Regions from separate parts of the Aminipila sp. genome, predicted to be linked through region 4. Evidence: predicted binding sites of a transcription regulator. Region 4 holds the regulator's gene; each other region holds the start of a gene.
What was found. The regulator LexA, encoded in region 4, represses DNA repair genes until DNA is damaged. The targets are predictions, from matches to a motif close to AGAACANNTGTTCT.
Positions count from the first base shown of each region.

Region 1: a site for LexA is predicted at 2,154-2,167, ahead of RTW14_RS09675 (Y-family DNA polymerase). Genes of this name have one in related genera too.
Region 2: a site for LexA is predicted at 1,477-1,490, ahead of uvrB (excinuclease ABC subunit UvrB). Genes of this name have one in related genera too.
Region 3: a site for LexA is predicted at 1,925-1,938, ahead of recA (recombinase RecA). Genes of this name have one in related genera too.

Region 1 is NZ_DAMBYD010000006.1:112,531-116,376, forward strand. Features, by position in the region: gene RTW14_RS09670 (hypothetical protein) at 99-518, opposite strand; gene RTW14_RS09675 (Y-family DNA polymerase) at 515-2,038, opposite strand; gene RTW14_RS09680 (type 1 glutamine amidotransferase family protein) at 2,191-2,817, opposite strand; gene RTW14_RS09685 (helix-turn-helix transcriptional regulator) at 2,945-3,846, opposite strand, start outside.
Region 2 is NZ_DAMBYD010000015.1:65,779-69,624, reverse strand. Features, by position in the region: gene RTW14_RS17400 (citrate/2-methylcitrate synthase) at 1-1,256, opposite strand, end outside; gene uvrB (excinuclease ABC subunit UvrB) at 1,512-3,488, shown strand; gene uvrA (excinuclease ABC subunit UvrA) at 3,557-3,846, shown strand, end outside.
Region 3 is NZ_DAMBYD010000005.1:63,044-66,889, reverse strand. Features, by position in the region: gene rpmA (50S ribosomal protein L27) at 1-209, opposite strand, end outside; gene rplU (50S ribosomal protein L21) at 290-652, opposite strand; ribosomal protein L21 leader region at 665-749, opposite strand; gene recA (recombinase RecA) at 806-1,903, opposite strand; gene RTW14_RS07880 (CinA family protein) at 2,098-2,709, opposite strand; gene pgsA (CDP-diacylglycerol--glycerol-3-phosphate 3-phosphatidyltransferase) at 2,835-3,374, opposite strand; gene rimO (30S ribosomal protein S12 methylthiotransferase RimO) at 3,377-3,846, opposite strand, start outside.
Region 4 is NZ_DAMBYD010000004.1:41,344-45,189, forward strand. Features, by position in the region: gene RTW14_RS06130 (aldehyde dehydrogenase family protein) at 1-7, shown strand, start outside; gene RTW14_RS06135 (aminotransferase class III-fold pyridoxal phosphate-dependent enzyme) at 9-1,334, shown strand; gene lexA (transcriptional repressor LexA) at 1,523-2,191, shown strand; ribosomal protein L20 leader region at 2,245-2,370, shown strand; gene infC (translation initiation factor IF-3) at 2,537-3,034, shown strand; gene rpmI (50S ribosomal protein L35) at 3,080-3,280, shown strand; gene rplT (50S ribosomal protein L20) at 3,299-3,655, shown strand; gene RTW14_RS06160 (sigma-E processing peptidase SpoIIGA) at 3,748-3,846, shown strand, end outside.

The sequences.
Region 1 (3,846 bases), on a different contig from region 4:
CAAGCTCCCTAGGCGGCAAAGCGCCCAGCTTCTTGTTCATCTATCTCAAATACAGGACTTTGATTGTAAACCCAAACATATAATAACTAATTTCATTATTACATATTTTCGAATATATTCCCGTCTATGCTGCTTATTTCATCAATAGGAATCTCTGTATCATCAGTCATAAAGACAATCCTTTCATATTCATTTATCTTTTTAACCGTGCCAGAAGTTGTAATATAGGATCCACCATTCTTCTTTTCATCCGGCTGAAAGTAAGTGATTGCGATTTGGGGATGTTCTTTAATCCGATCTAAGATGATCCGTAACTTATTGTTCAAAACATCTTTCATATATTCGTCTATGGCAACTCTCTCATCAGTCAGTCTTGCAGTTTCTTTGATGGCGGCATCATGGCCAGTCAAAGCGGCGAAGGGAGAAAATTGGGCGGCTCTGTCGCTGACTGCCATATGAGGGTGTTTAGTAGAGATATGGTGCGGTAGATGGATCATATCGTCATACGTCTTTATCATGCCTTGTGCCCTCCAATCTGTTTGTTTCGATCTAATGTAGTAGCGCCTTCCTCCAGATTCATCCCCTTTAGAATGGCATTCTTGCCGTATTTCTTCTTTATATCCAGCAGAGCTTTTTGCATCTTTTTTTCTCGATTTAACTCGGCTTCTTCTTCCTCCTTTTTTGCTTGTACAGCCGCATAATCGGTAAAGAAATCAAGTTGTTCAATGCTGTCCTTCTTCTGAACGGTTGCCTCATCAACAATATGATTCACTGCAATATTCACTCTCCTGACCAGAAGATTTTTGTCAACAATGCGTTCAAATAGCTCCATGACTGCATCCAAGATGATCTTCGTTGAAGAGGTCTGTTTGCCAAGATTTATGGTGCCATGGGCTGCTTTTGGGACAGAACGTCCGTAGTGGTCTTTCGTAATTGGTCCATTATATAATTTCTTTATCGTCGGGTCTGTGAGGTTTTCAATATCATATCCGACCGATAAAACGAGCTGGTCCGTCACAAGTCTTTTATCCACCAAATCAAGGACTAGCAAATCGGTCATTTCCCGCACCACCAGCTTCGCTTTGTCAAAAGGATAACCGAATTGAAGTACCTGTCCCGATCCAATACTGTTGGTACTTGGTTTATACGCTTTGATATCAGCCATTGTGCATGGCTCCCAACCCCATGCATGGTCAATTAATAACTCCGCATTGATGCCAAATAACTTGTATAGTAAATCCTCGTTGTAATAATCATTCGGCTTGCCGAGAGAACATCTTGCGATATCTCCCATGGTAAAGAGACCTTTTTCCTCCAACTTTTTGGTATACCCTCTGCCAACACGCCAAAAGTCAATTAAAGGTCGATGAGACCAAAGCAAGGAACGATAGCTCATTTCATCCAATTCAGCAATCTGAACACCGTTTTGATCCACCGGAATATGCTTTGCTTGAATATCCATAGCTACCTTGCAAAGGTATAAGTTTGTGCCTATTCCTCCTGATGCTGTAATGCCCGTTGTTTTAAGAATATCCAAAATCATTTTTGTGGCAAGCTCACGAGCTGAAAGATTGTAGGTGCTCAGATAATTGGTAGCATCAATGAATACCTCGTCAATAGAGTAGACATGGATATCTTCAGGTGCAACGTATTTCAAGTAAATGTTGTAAATTTGCGTGCTATATGTTACATAGAGCGCCATTCTCGGCCGAGCGACAATATAGTCCAGTCCTATGTTCAGCGAGGATTTCAGTTCAATATCGTTGAAAGAAACTCCGGAGAAGACTCGTCCTGGTGCCTTATATAACCGTGCTGCATTTACTTCCTTAACCTTCTGCACAACCTCAAACAGCCTCGGTCTACCGGGAATACCATATGATTTAAGAGAAGGAGAAATGGCTAGGCAGATAGTTTTTTCAGTACGGCTTTCATCTGCAACAACAAGGTTTGTGGTCAGCGGATCAAGGCCCCGTTCCATACATTCGACCGAAGCATAAAACGATTTTAAGTCGATGGCAAAATAGATTCTGTTCTTCATGTTTGTTCTCCGGTCGCCTCCTTAAAATTTATTTGTTAATAATTAGTTTCCATGTTAAAGCAGACTAAATCTGCTTGCCTTCTAACTAGTTTGATTATATCAAACATTAAAGATTAGAACAAGAGTTCTTTTAGTTATAAAAGTTGTACACCTCATTGAATTGAATTCATCAACTCATAGAAATATTTGGATTCCTGAGTCTTATTAAGACTATACCAAGCGTCTAATGTTATTGAAGAAAACACACCCATTGCTTTCAAGATGTGTACAGAAAACTCCAGCGGAGCTATTCCAGATGCAGTGATCAGCTTTCCATCAGTCACAGCAGACTCCATTTTGTAATACTTTTCGCCCGTGTAAGTGGGGCAGATCATTTTAAGGTATTCCAGATCATTGCTTGTATGCCAACGTGAATTCAACAATCCTGCCTGAGCAAGTCCTATTGTAGCACCACAAATTGCTGCAACCAATACGCCTTCCTTTAAACACCTCCGGACGATTTTTAAGATGGGCTGGTGAATTGTTTCTGTCCATGTATCTCCACCAGGTAAAATCAATGCATCTGTGCTTTCCATACTACACTCATCCAGTTTGATATCAGGCAGTATTTTCAATCCACCCATTGTTGTTACAGGCGTCTTTTCAATTCCAACAGTTACTATTCTTGATGGTTCAAGTCCCTTTTTATAATATCTTCCCGAGTTCAGCTCGGCAGTTAAGTAACCTATTTCCCAGTCTGACATTGTGTCAAACACATAAAGATATACTGTATTATTCATTTTGCAATTTCTCCTTATTTTATTCATCAAGGAATACCATCTATTGGTAATCCTTGATTATCCTCATAATAACGATATCTACTACATAATAAAACAACTTCACTGACATCTACTGTCAGTGAAGCTATTAAAGTTGATAATATTCCATTAACTCTGATGCAATAGCAACAAGTCTTTCTTTCAAACTCTGTGGCTCGATTATTTGAATGGATTTACCATAGGATAGAAGAAAATAAGGGACATAAAGTTGAATTGATTTTTCCTCAAATAAAAAGATGGCTTGATTAGATGTTCGCTCTTTCAGATGATGCCCTAAAAACCAATGCATGCATAGTTCATCCAACGCCTCTGACCTGCCTCCGATAATTAAAGAAATTAACCCCTCCTTACCCACTAAATTAGGTAACAGGTTTTTCATAAAAAATTTACGGGCCGAAAAAGCTTCGGGACGCTTAAATATTATTTGAGTACGCTTGATTCGTAGAATCCGCTCTACCCGAAAGCTGCGGATCTCATTCCTTAGGTGGCAAAATGCAACAATATACCATTTATTATTCCAGTACACCATGCCATAGGGGTCTATCACCCTCTTCTTGGATTGCTCTTCACGGCCTGTGCGATAATCAATTTCTACAGAGAATTCGTTTGCTACAGCCTGCTCCAATTCCGCCAATATCGGCCGAATGGAAGGAATTACCATGCGGCTCATAACTTCAAATCCTGCTAAATGATGATTCAGTATACTTTCCTGTTCCTGATTCGAATACATTTTCAATTTGGCTGTCGCATTACCTAATGCCTCACTCAAAGGGTATCCAGCTTCTTTTGCAAAAACAGCAGCATGAAGGAGTGCCTTTTTTTCTTCCATATCAAATAGCAGAGGTGATCTGATAAAATTATTCAGCAGGCTATACCCGCCATTATGACCTGGGGCGGATATTATAGGCACTCCACTGGCACATAGTGCATCAATATGCCGATAAACTGTCCTTATATTTATTTCTAATTTTTGGGATATTTGTTTTGCAG
Region 2 (3,846 bases), on a different contig from region 4:
ACAGGAATGTTTAGCGCTCTATATACAAATCCTGAATATAAATCTACATTCGCAGGTATTGGTTTATCAATACCCTTTACTTCTTTATATAATGCAGAACCACGTTTTTCGATAAATTCATATAAGTTAAAGGCATCTTCTAAGCCTTTGCTTTCGGCAAGCTTCTTTGCCATTCCCTTTAAAAGCACAGCTCTTGGATCAGAAATGGTATAAATTGCATGACCTAATCCATATATTAATCCACTGCCATCATTGGCTTCACCTTTTAATACTTTTACCAGATAATCTTCTACCTGGGCTTCATTAGTAATATCTTTAACATGTTTATTTAAATCATGAATCATATTAATTACGGCAATATTTGCTCCACCATGTCTAGGACCTTTTAAAGAACCTACGGCAGCTGAAATAGCAGAATAAGTATCTGTGCCTGAAGAGGAAACCAGGTGAGTCGTAAAACTTGAATTATTACCACCACCATGTTCTGCATGTAATATTAAAGATAAATCAAGAAGTTTTGCTTCAATATCTGTATATTCGCCAGTAGGACGAATCATTCTCAATATATTTTCTGCAGTACTCAATTCTGGGATAGGATTGTGTAAATGCAGACTTTCGTTATCAAAAGAAGACCGTTTAGCTTGAAAGCCGTATGCAATCAGAGCTGGAAAATGTCCTATAAGTGATAGAGATTGACGTAAAACATTTTCTACAGATGTATCGTCGGGATTTTCATCGTATGAATACATGGCTAAAACGCTTCTTGCTAATTTGTTCATGATACTTTTGGAAGGGGCTGTTAATATCATATCTCGGGCAAAACCTTTTGGAAGTTCACGCTTAGCACCCAGCATTTTATTAAATTCTAGTAACTCATCTTTGTTAGGCAGTTCTCCGAATAAAAGAAGATAAGTCACTTCTTCAAAGCCAAAACGGTTTTCTTTAACACAATTATTGAAAATATCTTCGACATCATACCCTCTGTAATATAGTTTACCATCAATTGTGATTTTATTTCCTTGTTCGTCAAACTCATATCCGATTACTTCTCCAACTTTAGTAAGTCCAACAATAACTCCTGTTCCGTTGGCATTACGGAGTCCTCTTTTTACGTCTTTTTCAATGTATAAAGAGTCGGGAATAACATCAGTTTTACTTAAAATTTTTGCTTTGCTCATGTAAAAAGCTTTTTCCCCTGATAGCTTGTCAATTAGTCTATCATTTTCAGCCGTGAAAGCTGCATAGTTGTCACTCATAATTACCACCTCTATATACTAAATATCTGGGCTGCCCCAAAATGTATAAATGTATACAATGTTAGTTTTAATAAAATCGATACCTAATAAATACCGATTAAACTTACCAATATTAAAAATTTATACTTTAATAGTATACCATGATAAAACTACCACAACAAGGGTATAAATAAAATAATCACAACTAGACATTAAAAGATGTGTGTGATATTATAAGAAATAAACAAATGTTCTTTAAATGAAAGAGGCAGATTAATGGGTGAATTTAAGGTAGTTTCAGATTTTAAATTGATGGGTGACCAGCCACAGGCTGTAGATCGGCTTACGGAAGGCATTTTAAATGGTAAAAAACACCAGACATTACTGGGAGTTACAGGATCAGGAAAAACATTTACAATTGCAAATCTTATTGAGAGAGTACAAAAGCCTACATTAGTAATATCACACAACAAAACGCTTGCAGCGCAGCTTTGTGGTGAGTTTAAAGAATTTTTTCCGGATAATGCTGTAGAATATTTTGTTAGTTACTATGACTATTATCAGCCTGAAGCCTATGTACCATCTACGGATACTTATATTGAAAAAGATTCAAATATAAATGATGAAATAGATAAGCTCCGCCACTCTGCAACAGCAGCACTTGCAGAGCGCCGTGATGTTATCATAGTGGCCAGTGTTTCTTGCATCTATGGTTTGGGGAGCCCCTTTGACTATGAAAATCAAATGTTATCATTAAGACCTGGGATGGAAAAAAGCAGACAAGATATACTAAGGAAACTGGTAGATATTCAATACACTAGAAATGATATGGAGTTTGCCAGGGGCACATTCAGAGCAAGAGGCGATGTTATTGATATATATCCTGCCGGAGCGGAAAATGCCATAAGGGTAGAGCTTTTTGGAGATGAAATAGAAACAATAAAAGAAATGAATCCAATTACTGGTGAAATTCTGGGATTAAGAAATCATATTGCTATATTTCCGGCATCCCACTATGTTACTTCAAAAGAAAATACGGAAAAAGCCATCGTTACAATTGAGCAAGAATTAAATGAGCGGTTGAAATGGTTTAAAGACAGAGGAAAACTTCTTGAGGCTCAAAGAATAGAGCAGAGAACGCGATATGACCTTGAAATGTTAAGAGAAATAGGAAGTTGTAAAGGTATTGAAAACTATTCAAGGCATATAAATGGATTATCTCCAGGAAACCGGCCATACACATTAATTGACTATTTCCCAGAAGATTTTCTTATTGTCATTGATGAGTCCCATGTGATGCTGCCACAGCTCCATGCTATGTATGCAGGAGACAAAGCAAGAAAAACATCTTTAGTGGATTATGGCTTCAGGCTGCCTTCAGCTTTGGACAACAGACCGCTTCAATTTGAAGAGTTTGAAAATATAGTCAATCAGATTGTATATGTAAGTGCAACTCCGGCAAAATATGAAATAGAAAGTAGTGGCGGCATTTCTGCAGAACAGGTGATTAGACCTACAGGGTTACTTGATCCAAAAATTGAAATCAGAAAGACTCAAGGGCAGATAGATGATTTGATAGGAGAAATAAATAAGGTCACAGAGCGGGGAGAAAAAGTATTTGTGACAACTTTGACTAAAAAAATGTCAGAAAGTCTAACGGACTATTTGAAAAATGTAAATATTAAGGTAAGGTATTTGCATTCCGAGATAGATACTCTGGAAAGGATGGAGATAATAAGAGATTTAAGGCTGGGTGTTTTTGATGTACTTATAGGTATCAATCTTCTTAGAGAAGGTTTGGATATCCCAGAGGTTTCTTTGGTGGTTATTCTAGATGCGGACAAGCAGGGATTCCTAAGAACAGAAACATCATTGATTCAGACCATAGGACGTGCAGCAAGAAATGCTGAGGGCAGAGTCATAATGTATGCCGACAGCATGAGTGACGCTATGAAAAAAGCTATCAGTGAAACAGAAAGAAGGAGAGGAATCCAGCAGTTATACAATGAAAAGCATGGGGTTACACCAACAACAGTTAAAAAGGCTGTTAGGAAAGTTATTGAAGCGACAAAAGCAGCAGAGGAAGCGGCAGAATATTATGCGGGTAAGAGTCCACTTGAATTAACGAAAAAAGAGCTGACGGAGTATATTAAAAAGCTTGAAAAGGAAATGAAACAAGCTGCTTCGGATTTACAATTTGAGCGCGCGGCACAGCTTAGAGATCAGATATTTGAGTTTAAGTTAAAGCTTTAAGTAAAAGGAAAACCAACAATATCGTTAATTTGCGATGCACGGTATTATAGATTATAGATGGAGAAGATATGGCAAACGAAATTATCATAAAAGGTGCCAATGAGCACAATTTAAAAAATATAGATATTACGATACCAAGAGATAAAATGGTAGTTATTACAGGGCTTTCCGGCTCAGGAAAATCATCACTTGCATTTGATACAATATATGCAGAAGGGCAAAGAAGGTATATGGAGAGTTTGTCTTCTTATGCAAGGCAGTTCTTAGGGCAGATGGAAAAACCAGATGTGGAGTATATAGAAGGGTTATCACCTGCAATTTCCATTGACCAGAAAACAACAAATAAAAATCCTCGCTC
Region 3 (3,846 bases), on a different contig from region 4:
TCGAACTTTACAGCTCCATCAATCTTAGCAAATAAAGTATCGTCTCCGCCAATGCCTACATTATTGCCAGGGTGGAACTTAGTTCCTCTCTGTCTAACTAGGATGCTACCCGCACTTACGTACTGACCGTCGCCTCTCTTAACGCCTAAACGTTTCGACTCACTATCACGACCGTTCTTGGAGCTACCTACTCCCTTCTTACTTGCCATAGACTACACCTCCTTTTTCTTGTGCTATCTTGCTAATTTCTTAGCTATTATGATAAGCTAACTTATCAATGATTTAAAAATTATTCTGCTGCTTCTTCAGCTTCATTTGCTGACTTAGTTTTTCTAGCTTTTCTAGCAGAAACCTTTTCGATCTTAATCATTGTATAAGGCTGTCTGTGTCCCTGCTTCTTTCTGTAGTCTTTCTTTGACTTATACTTGAAGATGATAACCTTCTGTCCTTTGCCATGTTCAACTACAGTTCCGGCTACATTACAACTTTCAACGTATGGAGCTCCAACCTTAACTGTTTCTCCATCGCTTATTAAAAGTACTCTATCGAAAGTAATCTTTTCTCCAGCTTCTACATCTAACTTTTCAACTGTGATTACATCGCCTTCCTGTACTCTGTACTGCTTTCCGCCTGTTTCAATTACTGCGTACATATGTTCTATACCTCCTCTATCCAGTCTCGCCATTTAAAGGTAGCAACCTAAAAAGTTACATTTACAAAAACCCATTCTGAGCGGCTTACAATAAAGTATAATATCATATAGGACATGTAGTGTCAAATGTTTTTTATGTAAACTACAATATTTTTAATCCTCAATAACAACACCATCTTCATCTACTAATAGACCTTCTTCTATTTCTTCTACCTCATTTGTAGGTTTCATATTCTCTTTTAACAATGCTTCTATCCTATTTAAAATCTCAGGATTATCGATCAAGAATTTCTTAACATTTTCTCTTCCCTGTCCAATACGATTACCGTCAAAACTGTACCAAGATCCCGCTTTTTCTACGATTTTAGCCTCAACACCACAGTCTAATACATCGCCTTCTTTTGAAATTCCCCTTCCATACATAATGTCAAATTCAGCCTGCTTAAATGGCGGTGCAACTTTATTTTTTACTATCTTTACTCTTGTTCTATTTCCAAGTACTTCATCTCCTGCTTTTATGCTTTCAATCTTTCTTACATCAAAACGCATAGTTGAGTAGAATTTAAGTGCTCTGCCTCCAGTCGTTGTCTCAGGATTTCCAAACATAACCCCAACTTTTTCACGAAGCTGGTTTATAAAAACTACTGCAGTATTTGATTTATTTATGCTTCCAGTAAGTTTTCTAAGCGCCTGAGACATAAGCCTTGCTTGAAGCCCCACATGACTATCTCCCATATCGCCTTGAATTTCAGCTCTTGGAACTAATGCAGCTACAGAGTCAATAACTACGATGTCAAGAGCTCCGCTACGAACAAGCATTTCACAAATTTCAAGTCCCTGTTCACCAGTATCAGGCTGTGACACAAGTAATTCATCTACATCTACACCTAAATTTCTAGCATACTCAGGATCAAGAGCATGCTCCGCATCAATAAATGCTGCTTTTCCTCCTGCCTTCTGAGCTTCAGCAATTATATGAAGAGTAAGCGTTGTTTTACCTGAAGATTCAGGTCCATAAATCTCAATTACTCTTCCTCTTGGAATACCACCTATACCAGTAGCAATATCCAGGCTTGCTGAACCTGTAGAGATAGCTTCAACATTTAATTTGGCCGAATCATCACCAAGTTTCATAATAGCTCCCTGTCCAAACTGCTTTTGAATTTGAGCCATAGCCTCTTTTAGTGCTTTTTCTTTTTCACTTTTATTTATATTTACATTAACTTCTTTAATTTCTTTACTAGCTGCCATTTGTTCCCCTCCTAAACACGATGAACATTTGTTCTTTGTTAATAATACCTTACTGATACGCTTTGGTCAATAGTTTTTTTACAAAAACAAACTTACAGTTATGTGGATATTTCTATATTAATATACAAATTTTACCATGTCAAGTGCTTTATCCTATCATATGTCTGTAATTAAGCCATATTAATACGGAGACATCATTCAATTAATTCTTTAACCAATTCAAACATAGTCAACATAGAAATAGTTCTATTTGATTTTCTATCACCTTGCAGCCTTAATTCCCTACATATTTTTTGATCATCATATACCGCACAAACATATACTAGTCCAACTGGTTTTTCTATAGATCCTCCACCAGGTCCTGCGACCCCTGTAACAGACACACCTATTCTAGTTTTGGAAACTCTTTGTATACCTTCTGCCATCTCAACAGCTGTCTGTTCACTAACTGCACCATATTTATCCAGGGTGGCCTTTTTTACGCCTAATTCTTCCATTTTAGCTGCATTACTATAAGTTACAATACCCCTATCAAATACAGCAGAAATGCCCGATATATCCGTTAAAGTCTGCGCAAACATTCCACCTGTGCAAGATTCAGCACAGGAAATAGAAAGATTCTTTTCTATTAATAAATTACCAACTACCATTGGTAATTTTTCATCAAAGCCCCTATTAAAATTCTCAGAATTTCTGTCATCGCTATTCTTCAGTTTTTCATTCATAATAAAACCTTCTTTCGCTTCGATTTTTCCAAATACGTTAATATGCCATAAATCTTTGATTTTTAAATAAAAATTAAGCAAAACGAGCTGCTCCAAAATATTAATTTTGCAACAGCTCTTGTAAATTCTTATATTGTCAAATTTATCCCAACGAATTTTTTATTTTAATTTATACAAACAGATATCTTACTGTAAGGTGCTAATCATTACATAGAAAATACTGATTTATTCTTTAGTATGTATTCAATACCAGAATAAATCGTCATAATCAATGATGCCCATAAGAAACCATTGGCTAACATAGTAATATAGGTTAGAACTGGAGCAAATGTTTCTACGTTTACAAGAAGTAAAAGAGGTACTGCAATCATCTGCAGTACAGTCTTTATTTTCCCACTCATACCTGCTGCTATAACAATTCCTTCTGAAGCAGCTACAGTTCTCATACCTCCTATTGCAAACTCTCTTGCAAGGATAACTATAAGCATCCAAGCTGGCACTAGGCCATTGCCTACCATAAGACAAAATGCGGAATAAACTAAAATCTTATCAGCAAGCGGGTCCATAATCTTACCAAAATTAGTTACAAGGTTGTACTTCCTCGCAATCTTTCCATCCAGCATATCTGTCAGTGATGCGACAATAAATATAAGAAAAGCTATTAAATTATATCCCATCATATATGATGCTACAAAAAAGGGAACAGCAATTATTCTCCCTATGGTTAATTTATTGGGTAAATTCATCTCTATACCTCCACTCCTACTAAATCATAATCAAATGCGTCTGTAATCTGAACCATAACCATGTCGCCTGGTTTCAAAACTCTATTAGATTTGAAGATAATTGAATTATCTATTTCAGGAGCATCATACTCAGTTCTACCAATGTAAGTGCCTTCTTCGTCCTGTTCCTCTACAAGGACTTGTAAAGTTTGTCCAACTTTCTTTTGATTAGATGAAAGAGAAATCTCCAATTGGAGTCTCATAATACAATCCTTACGTTTTTCTTTTACATCAGAACGTACCTGCCCCTTCATTTCTGCAGCAGGTGTACCTTCTTCTTTAGAATAAGTAAATACTCCAAGTCTTTCAAACTTCATATCTTGTACAAAATTGTAAAGTTCATCAAATTCATCTTTTGTTTCTCCAGGAAAACCAGTAATCAAAGTCGTTCTTATATTAATATCAGGCATAGCTTTTCTGAGTTTCTCAATCT
Region 4 (3,846 bases):
AATATAAAATGTCAGAAATTAAAGAGATGAGTCTTAAATATAATCTTCACTCATGGAGTGCACAGAAAGCAATAAATCCTATGGTGGTTACAAAAGCTGAAGGGATTTATTTTTGGGATGAGGATGGAAAGCAATACTATGATATGTCATCACAGTTGGTTAATTCGAATTTAGGCCATGGAAATAAAGCCATAGTTGCAGCTATAAAGGAACAGGCTGAAAAAATACCTTTTATTGGACCGGGGTATGCTTTAGATGTTAGATCAGAGGCAGCAAAAGCCGTAGTTGAGGCTTCAGGTTTAGAGGGTGCTAAAGTATTTTTCACAAATGCAGGGGCTGAATCCAATGAAAATGCTATAAAATTTGCTAAGCAGTACACCGGCAAGTGGAAAATATTTTCTATGTACAGATGTTATCATGGATCATCTGCAGGTGCAGGAATGCTGACAGGTGAGCCTAGAAAATTTGTAAATGAACCAGGTGTGCCAGGATTTATTAAATATGATGGACCATATGCTTATAGAGCACCTAAGGCTTGTAAGTTTGAAAATGAAGAGGAGATAACAGAATTTTACCTGGAACTGTTGGAAAATCAAATCAAGTATGAAGGACCGCATCAGATTGCAGCTATCTTTACTGAAACGGTGGTTGGTTCTAATGGGGTTTTAGTTCCGCCAAAAGGCTATTTAGAAGGAATTAGGAAGCTTTGCGACAGATACAATATTCTGATGGTTTGTGATGAGGTAATGGCAGGCTGGTATAGAACTGGTTCTTGCTTTGCATGGCAGCAGTTTAATATTGAGCCAGATCTCGTAACTTTTGCAAAAGGTATTACTTGCGGATATATACCGCTTGGAGGGGTTATTGTTTCTAAGAAAGTTGCTGAGTATTTTGATAACAATAAAATGCTTTGCGGTTTAACTTATAGTGCTCATCCAATGGGATGTGCGGCTGCAGTGGCTACATTAAAAGAATATAAGAGATTGAACATTGAAGCAAATGTTGCAGCACAGGGAAAGATACTACATGAAACATTAAGTGACATACAATCAAAGCATGCTTGTGTTGGCGAGTTTAGACAGATCGGTTTATTCTCTGCATTTGAACTGGTTAAAGATAAAGAAACAAAAGAGCCAATCGTTCAATTTAATTCTGACCCAGAAGGTCTTATGAATAAAATTATCGGCATGCTTAGGGTAGAAGGGTTCTCAACTTATTCTCATGAAAATATGATAATAGTTGCACCTCCTCTAATCATTACTGAGACAGAGTTAAGAACTGCCATGAATATACTGGATAAAGTTCTTGATTCAGTAGACAATATGGTTAAATAGAATAATAGTAGTAAAAAGCAGTATACAAAAAAGCGATCTATGGGCAAGGTCGCTTTTTTAGAACATAATTTCTGAACACATGTTTACAAAAAGCTGTAGGTGTGTTATACTTTATTAATATTAGTGTAAAGTTTATTATCGTATTTTACTTATAAGCTTTAATTTAATAATTTAATGGAGGCGGGAATATGGAACAACTAAAAGAAAGAGAACAGCGAATACTTCAGTATATGAAAAGAGAAATTAGTCAAAAGGGATATCCTCCTACAGTAAGAGAAATTTGTTCCGCCTTAAATATAAAATCTACGTCTACAGTTCATAAGGATATTGAAAACTTAGAATTGAAAGGTTTTTTAAAAAAGGATCCATCAAAGCCTCGTGCATTAATGATTGTGGATCCGGACTCTCATGCAAGAGTGGAGCTTGGAAATCAGGAATTAAGAACAAATTCTTATAATAATACAGAAAGGATAGATGTAATAGATATTCCAGTAGTGGGAAGAATAGCGGCAGGCACACCTATATTAGCAGACCAGAACATAGAGGAATCTTTTCCTATTCCAGCAAGATTTGCAGGCAGAGGAACCAATTTTATGCTTACGGTAAAAGGTGACAGTATGATAGAAGCTGGTATATTTGATGGTGATTATATCTTGGTAGAGCAACAAAATACGGCTAAAAATGGGGAAATTGTAGTAGCCATGATAGATGGATTTGAAAGTGAGGCTACTGTAAAAACTTTTTACAAGGAAGCAGATCATATTAGATTACAGCCAGAAAATTCTAGTATGAGTCCTATTATTGTTAAGGAAGTAAAAATACTGGGCAAGGTTAAAGGCGTATTTCGATATTTTTAATATATTTCAATTCGTTACTTGACAAGATTAAGTATAAATGGTATAGTATTTGAGTGATAAAGAAGAAGTTATCCGCTTCTCACCTTATTGGTTACAGTTAAGCTGATAGGGTTAATAAAACAAATGTAACACTTATGTGTTTTGTGGAGCGGGTATAATATCCGCTCTATTTTATTATGAAGGAAATATCAATTTGATGTTTTCATAGTATCAAGAAAAGCACATTGCATGTTGATTGAAATTCAAAATACAAACAATCAGCGTGTGTAAATAGAAATCTATGATTTCATCATTTACACTTTTCTTATTTGCAGGAGGTGCAAGAACATTAGCAAGGAAAATCTAATCAACGAAGAAATTCGTGACAAGGAATTAAGAGTTATTGACAATGATGGAGCGCAGCTTGGAATTATGAGTCTAGAAGATGCATTAGCATTAGCTAATGAAAAAAAGCTTGACTTAGTTAGTATTTCACCAAATGCTAAGCCGCCAGTTTGCAAGATTCTTGATTACGGTAAGTATCGTTATGAACTTCAAAAAAGAGAAAAAGAAGCAAAGAAAAAACAAAAAATCACTTCAGTGAAGGAAATTCGTTTAAGTACGTTTATTGAGGCGCATGATATTCAAGTTAAAGCTAATACTGCTACAAAGTTCTTAAAGGATGGAGATAGACTAAAGGTTAGCTTAAGATTCAAAGGCAGAGAAAAAGATTATGCAAGTAAGGGTCTCGCTGTTATGAACCAGTTCGCAGAATTAGTAGCCCCTGTAGGTACAATTGAAAAGAAGCCTGAATTTGAAGGTAGAAGTTTGATTATGATTGTTGCACCTAAAATGGATAAGTAGATAGTAGATAACAGGAATAATTTTTACGTAGGAGGAAATATTACCATGGCTAAAAATAAGATGAAGTCTCATAGAGGCGCAAGCAAGAGATTTAAATTAACAGGTACAGGAAAAGTAAAGAGAAACAAGGCATTTAAGAGCCATATTCTTACTAAGAAGTGTGCAAAGAGAAAGAGAGGACTAAGAAAGTCAACTCTTCTTCGTAGCGCAGATCACAAGAGAATTAAAGCTGTATTAGATAAATAATATTAGGAGGTTTGAATAATGGCAAGAGTAAAAAAGGGCGTTAACGCTCATAAAAGACATAAGAAAATATTAAAATTAGCAAAGGGTTTCTACGGACAGAAGAGCAAGGTATTCAGAGCTGCTAATCCAGCAGTTATGCGTGCATTACGTTCTGCTTACGTTGGTAGAAAGAATAAGAAAAGAGAATACAGAAGACTTTGGATCGCTAGAATTAATGCTGGTGCAAGAATGAATGATCTTTCTTACAGCAGATTAATGGATGGTTTAAAGAAGTCAGGTATTGAAATCAACAGAAAGATGCTTTCTGAAATGGCTATCTACGATTCAGCTGCATTTGCACAGCTATGTGATACTGCAAAGAAGGCAGTAAAATAATTAAATTTATTATTCGACATTTGAATATGACAATTTTTCCCCCTTGTGAGGTCTATAATCAATTATGATGTAGCTGCAAGGGGGTTTTTTATGTGGAAGTTTATGCAGAATACTTATTTGGTGAGAACTTTCTTATGGGTATTCTTATTTTATATTTATCAAGTAAAATAGCCAGTTTAAAGACTAGCAAA